Linked DNA regions of Massilia sp. METH4. The protein of the gene in region 1 interacts with the protein of each later gene in a pairwise test. Links are inferred from orthologs where the notes say so. Each region holds a gene or a part of one and is shown in the gene's direction. Other genes may lie near its edges. The genes, in order: rlmN and ftsZ.

What was found.
Region 2: the proteins of rlmN (region 1) and ftsZ interact in binary tests that used the Escherichia coli proteins (3 or more experiments, as listed by UniProt). The link is inferred for Massilia sp. METH4 from one-to-one orthologs.

Annotation. Positions count from the first base shown.
Region 1 is NZ_CP146614.1:60,844-64,006, reverse strand. What follows is about bases 70-2,913. They hold rlmN (23S rRNA (adenine(2503)-C(2))-methyltransferase RlmN), read left to right. Parts: upstream 70-827; coding sequence 828-2,000; downstream 2,001-2,913. Other genes in these bases: V6Z91_RS00285 (helix-turn-helix domain-containing protein), read left to right, coding at 2,904-2,913; pilW (type IV pilus biogenesis/stability protein PilW), read left to right, coding at 2,000-2,830; ndk (nucleoside-diphosphate kinase), read left to right, coding at 302-727. Outside these bases: more of V6Z91_RS00285, read left to right, coding at 2,914-3,163.
Region 2 is NZ_CP146614.1:2,918,718-2,922,028, forward strand. What follows is about bases 219-3,210. They hold ftsZ (cell division protein FtsZ), read left to right. Parts: upstream 219-1,106; coding sequence 1,107-2,315; downstream 2,316-3,210. Other genes in these bases: ftsA (cell division protein FtsA), read left to right, coding at 219-986; V6Z91_RS12970 (peroxiredoxin), read left to right, coding at 2,494-2,997; V6Z91_RS12975 (DUF2628 domain-containing protein), read right to left, coding at 3,047-3,210. Also shown: more of ftsA, read left to right, coding at 1-218; more of V6Z91_RS12975, read right to left, coding at 3,211-3,311. UniProt on the Escherichia coli protein: Essential cell division protein that forms a contractile ring structure (Z ring) at the future cell division site. The regulation of the ring assembly controls the timing and the location of cell division.

The DNA of each region.
Region 1 (3,163 bases):
CTTGCCAAAGCTTAGCACGCGAGGTGCCGAAAAGGGCTGATGCCCGCCGGGATGGTCTATTGATTGATTTCTCTCTTGAAATCCACCGGAAACCGCCCAACTGCCTGCGAACGGCTGGGCTTCCCAGCCAAAACCGCTCGCGATGATGCGCTTTCCAGGGTTTCGATGCGGCTATCCGCCGCTTGTTACGCCATCTTCCGCCCCAACACGCATAGTATATGGGGTGTTGTATGCTAAAATCAAAGGTTGATCGAGAAATCAATTTCGTTTTAACCCTTTCTTTTTACTGGAGTTTTTAATAATGGCAATCGAACGCACCCTGTCCATCATCAAACCGGACGCAGTGGCGAAGAACGTGATCGGCCAGATCTACAGCCGTTTCGAAGGTGCCGGCCTGAAAGTCGTGGCTGCCCGCATGACCCAACTGTCGCGCGCCGAAGCCGAAGGTTTCTACGCCGTGCACGCTGCCCGTCCGTTCTTCAAGGACCTGGTGGACTTCATGGTGTCCGGCCCGGTCATGATCCAGGTTCTGGAAGGCGAAGGCGCCATTGCCAAGAACCGCGACCTGATGGGCGCGACCGACCCGAAGAAGGCTGAAAAAGGCACCATCCGCGCCGATTTCGCCGACTCCATCGATGCCAACGCCGTTCACGGTTCGGACGCTGCCGAAACCGCCGCCACGGAAATCGCTTACTTCTTCCCGGCACTGAACGTGTACTCCCGCTAATCGCTCGGCGATAGCGGCGCTCCAAGCTGTAACCAAAGCTGTACCGCCTGGCGCCCCGGCATGTCCGGGGCGAAGGCGTTTTGAATTGAAGATTAAAGATATGGAAACGACCCTCACCAACCTGCTGGACCTCGATCCCGCGCAACTGATCGACTACTGCGCGCAGTTGGGTGAGAAGCCGTTCCGCGCCAAGCAATTGCAACGGTGGATCCACCAGTTCGGCGCGTCGGACTTCGACAGCATGACCGATCTCGCCAAGTCGCTGCGCGAGAAGCTGAAGACGCGCGCCCATATCACGGCGCCGGCGATCATCAGCGACCACACGTCGAGCGACGGCACGCGCAAGTGGCTGGTGGACGTGGGCAACGGCAACGCCGTCGAAACCGTCTACATCCCCGAGGAAAACCGCGGCACGCTGTGCATTTCCACGCAGGCCGGCTGCGCCGTCAACTGCCGCTTCTGTTCGACCGGCAAGCAGGGCTTCAACCGTAACCTGACGGTGGCCGAGATCATCGGCCAGCTGTGGATGGCCGAGTTCGAGCTGCGCAAGACGAAAGGCATCGAGCCGGGCCCGAAAGGCGAGCGCCAGATCACCAACGTGGTGATGATGGGCATGGGCGAGCCGCTGCTGAACTACGAGCCGACCGCCACCGCCTTGAAACTGATGCTGGACGATAACGCCTACGGCCTGTCGCGCCGCCGCGTCACGCTCTCGACCTCGGGCGTGGTGCCGATGATCGACAAGCTGTCGCAGGATGTGCCGGTGGCGCTGGCCGTGTCGCTGCACGCATCCAACGACGAGCTGCGCAACGGCCTGGTGCCATTGAACAAGAAGTATCCGCTGGCCGAGCTGTTGGCGGCCTGCAAGCGCTACCTGGAATTCGCCCCGCGCGACTTCATCACCTTCGAATACTGCATGCTGGACGGTTTCAACGATACCGACGAGCATGCGCGCGAACTGGTGGCGCTGGTGAATCACCCGCAGTATGGCGTCAATTGCAAGTTCAACCTGATTCCGTTCAACCCCTTCCCGGAATCGGGCCTGACGCGCTCGAAGAACCCCCGCATCAAGGCTTTCTCGGAAATCCTGATGAATGCCGGCATCGTCACGACGATCCGCAAGACCCGTGGCGACGACATCGATGCCGCGTGCGGCCAGCTTGCCGGCGAGGTCAAGGACCGTACCCGCGTGGCGGAGCGCATGGAAAAGATGGCCGAGTATCAAAACAAGTTCGGTGCCGATTTCGGCAAGATCGTGGAGATTCGTTCCTGATGGCCAAGCCCGTCCAGAGCCGCGCGCGCCTGGCAGCCCTCGGCATGGCCGTGGTGCTGGCGACGCAGCTGGCTGCCTGTACGGGCGGGCCGGGCGGGGCTGCCGCCACGAGCGGCAAGGCCGAGTTGCCCACGCTGTCGGATGCGACGGCCGCGCAAAAGCGCGCCCAGATCCGCATGCAGCTGGCGGTCGGCTACTACGAAGCGGGCCAGTTGCCGGTCGCGCTCGACGAGATCAAGAAGGCGATCGACGCCGACCCGCAGTACGCGGATGCCTACGGCATGCGCGCGCTGATCTACATGGGCATGGGCGAAACGACGCTGGCGGACGATAACTTCAAGCGCGCGCTGCAACTGGCGCCGAACAACCCGGACGTCGCCAACAACTATGGCTCGTTCCTGTGCCAGAGCGGGCGGGTGGCGGAGTCGTTCCGCTGGTTCGACGCCGCCCTGGCCAGCCGGCAGTACGCGTCGCCCGCGAAGGCGCTGAACAATGCGGGCAATTGCGCGCTGAAGAGCAAGGATTACGACCGGGCCGAGCAATATCTGCTGCAGGCACTGCAGCTGGCGCCGGACCAGCCATCGACCAGCGCCAACCTGGCGCGGGTTTATTTCGAGCGACGCGACTACGCGCGCGCCAACTTCTTTATCACCCGGCTGGGCAAGGTGGCCCGGCCCGACAGCCTGCCGGCCGACGTGCTGTGGCTGGCGATCCGGGTGCAGCATCGCCTTGGCGACAAGGCGGCGGAAGAGGAATGGGCGGCCGGGTTGCGTCGTCACCAAGCCTCGCCCGAGTATGCTGCGTATCAACGTGGGGCGTTTGATGAGTGAGACAGGGGTAACAATGGATTCAGAAGGGCAAAAAAAGCCGCAGAGCCAGCCACCAGCGCAGCCGGCCGGAGCAATGCTCGCCGCGCAACGCGAGGCCATGGGCCTCTCGGTGGAACAGATTGCTGACCAGCTGAAACTGGCGCCGCGCCAGGTGGTGGCGATCGAGCAGGGCGACTACGCGTCGCTGCCGAACATGGCCGTCACGCGCGGTTTCATCCGCGCCTACGCGAAGGTGGTGCGGCTCGACCCCGCGCCGCTGGTGGCCCAGATCGAGGTGACGCCCGCCGTCACCGCGACCGACCATCACCCGGTGCGCCGCGAGAAGATCACGAC
Region 2 (3,311 bases), 2.9 Mb from region 1 along the record:
CGGGCAGCCATATCCGCAGCTTCAATTCGAGCGGCATGGTGGCGATCAAGGAAAAGGAGGTCACGGCCACCGACGTGGCGCGCGTCATCGAAACGGCCAAGGCGGTTAACATCCCCACTGATCAGCAGCTGCTGCACACCGTGCCGCAGGAATTCATCGTGGACAGCCAGGAAGACGTGCGCGAGCCGATCGGCATGAGCGGCATCCGGCTGGAGGTGAAAGTACATATCGTCACGGGCGCGGTGAGCGCCGTGCAAAACATCGTCAAGTGCGTGCGGCGCTGCGGGCTCGAGGTCTCGGACCTGATCCTGCAGCCGATGGCATCCGCGGATGCCGTGCTCACGCCGGACGAAAAGGAATTGGGTGTAGTGCTGATCGATATCGGCGGCGGCACCACCGACGTTGCAGTGTTCTCGGACGGCGCGATCCGCCATACGGCAGTGATCCCGATCGCCGGTGACCAGATCACCAACGACATCGCGATGGCCTTGCGGACGCCCACGTCCGAAGCGGAGGAAATTAAGATCCGCTACGGCGTGGCAAAGCAGGTACTGGCGGATCCGGGTGAACACCTGGAAGTGCCGGGCCTGGGCGACCGCGGCCCCCGCAACCTGTCCCGCCAGGCGCTGGCTGCCGTCATCGAGCCGCGCGTGGAGGAACTGTTCGCCATGGTGCACCAGGTGGTGCGCGAGTCCGGATACGAGGGCGTGCTCTCGTCCGGCATCGTGCTGACCGGCGGCTCCTCGATCATGCCAGGCATGGTCGAAATGGCGGAGGACATCTTCCTGAAACCGGCGCGCCTCGGCACGCCGGACTATCGCGGCCAGCTGGCCGACGTGGTGCGCAGCCCCCGCTACGCCACCGTGCTCGGCCTGCTGCTGGAGGCGAAGAAGCAGTATCTGCGCGGGCACATCGTGACGCGCCAGGACGGGTCCGTGAAGGCGGTCTGGCAACGCATGAAGGAATGGTTCCTCGGGAATTTCTGAGGACACAGTAGAAACCAGGGTCGAGTAATTTTAAAATATTCGCGGTCGTCAAGCCCGGTCCTTCTACCGATAAGCAAGGGCTGGCAATTGAAGGGCGCATTCTTCTTCTAGGAGCACATCATGGAGTTCGATATGGTCGATAACGCATCACTGGGAACGGTGATCAAAGTGGTCGGTGTGGGCGGCGCGGGCGGTAACGCGGTGCAGCACATGATCAACAAGGGCATGAGCGGCGTGGAATTCATCGCCGCCAATACGGATGCCCAGGCGTTGTCGGCTTCCAAGGCCGACAACATCATCCAGATCGGCGAGACCGGCCTGGGCGCGGGCATGAAGCCCGACGTCGGCCGCAAGCTGGCCGAGGAATCGCGCAACCGCATCGAGGATGCGCTGCGCGGTGCGCACATGGTGTTCATCGCCGCCGGCATGGGCGGCGGCACCGGCACCGGCGCCGCCCCGATCGTCGCGGAAGTGGCGAAGTCGCTGGGCGCGCTGACCGTGGCCGTGGTCTCCAAGCCGTTCTCGCACGAAGGCCAGAAGTGCATGGAGATCGCCGAAGAAGGCCTGGAGCAGCTGTCGCAGAACGTCGACTCGCTGATCGTGATCCTGAACGAGAAGCTCGAAGAGATCTACGAGGATGAATCGCTGATCGAATGGCTGCAGCATGCCGACGACGTGCTGAACAACGCGGTCGCCGGCATCGCCGAGATCATCAACGTGCCGGGCCACATCAACGTCGACTTCAACGACGTGAAGACGATCATGGGCGAGCAGGGCAAGGCCATGATGGGCACCGCCGTCGCTTCCGGCGTGGACCGCGCGCGCATCGCCGCGGAACAGGCCGTGGCATCGCCGCTGCTGGACGGCATCGACCTGTCCGGCGCGCGCGGCGTGCTGGTCAACGTGACCGCGAGCCGTGGCCTGAAGGGCAAGGAAATCAAGGAAGTCATGGCTGCCGTGCGCGCCTTCGCCGCGCCGGACGCATCGATCGCACAGGGCATCGCTTACGACGATTCGATGGGCGATGCGATCCGCGTCACCGTGGTGGCCACGGGCCTGGGCAAGAACAAGAAGCACGTGCAGTTGGTGCCGCAGCAGATGCTGCGCACGGGCACCCACAACAACCCTTTGAACCCGCAGGCTGGCCTGGCCGGTGCCACCGGTTCCGTGACGATGGGCGCGGGCGTGGCCGGCGGCCACTCGTTCGAAGGCATGAAGGCGCCGGCCGTATGGCGCCGCGAATCGGCTTCCGAGCAGGTGCGCGCGATGGAAAAGAACGGCATGGAAACCTACGACATCCCGGCCTTCCTGCGCAAGCAGGCCGACTGATCGGATTGGATTCGCGGAGTCCTCGCGGGCTCCGTCTTCGCCGGCCTACGTGAGAGGGGCCGGCGCTTTCGAGCGGGTTCGCTCGCGCTCTGGCATACTGCCGGAGCTGCCGCCTCGGGTAGCTGCCCGCGGCGGTTTTTTTTCGCCTAGTTTTTCTGCTTGAGTGAGGAGTACGAACATGACCATCAAAATCGGCGATACCCTGCCGGAAGGCACGCTGTCCGAATACATCGAAGTCGAAACCGAAGCCTGCTCGCTGGGCCCCAACACGTTCAACGTGCAAGACCTCGTCAAGGGCAAGAAGATCGCGATCTTCGGCCTGCCGGGCGCCTACACGCCCACCTGCTCGGCCAAGCACGTGCCCGGCTTCGTGCAGCACGCGGAAGAGTTCAAGGCCAAGGGCGTGGACGAGATCTGGTGCATCGCCGTGAACGACGCGTTCGTGATGGGCGCCTGGGGCCGCGAACAGAAGTCCACCGGCATCGTGCGCATGATGGCCGACGGTAACGCCGCCTTCACGAAGGCGCTGGGCCTGGATGCCGATTTCTCGAAATTCGGCATGGGTACCCGCTCGCAGCGCTACTCGATGCTGGTCGAGGATGGTGTCGTCAAGCAGCTGAACATCGAGCAGGGCGGCAAGTTCGAGGTGTCGAACGCGGAGACGCTGCTGGGCCAGCTGTAAGCAGACTGAGTCGAAGGCAAGGCCGCGCATTGCGCGGCTTTTTTATTGGTTACCACCAGCCGCGGTCATTGAGGACCTTGTGTTTGTAGTAGGACCGATTTGCCATGATGGAGAAAAAGACTGCTCCTCCAAGGTTCACAGGGTTTGGCCGCCGTTTACCTACTTCATTAGACCCAAAATACACGGTGAAAATTATCGAAATCGCCACCACAGTGAGCGTATACGATAATGCGCGCCGCCACATTCCCTTTGCCAGAAAGTAGAGTGCCCCGAACAGAAACGCCCAGATGTTGAAGCCCGCCCTCAATCTGTCA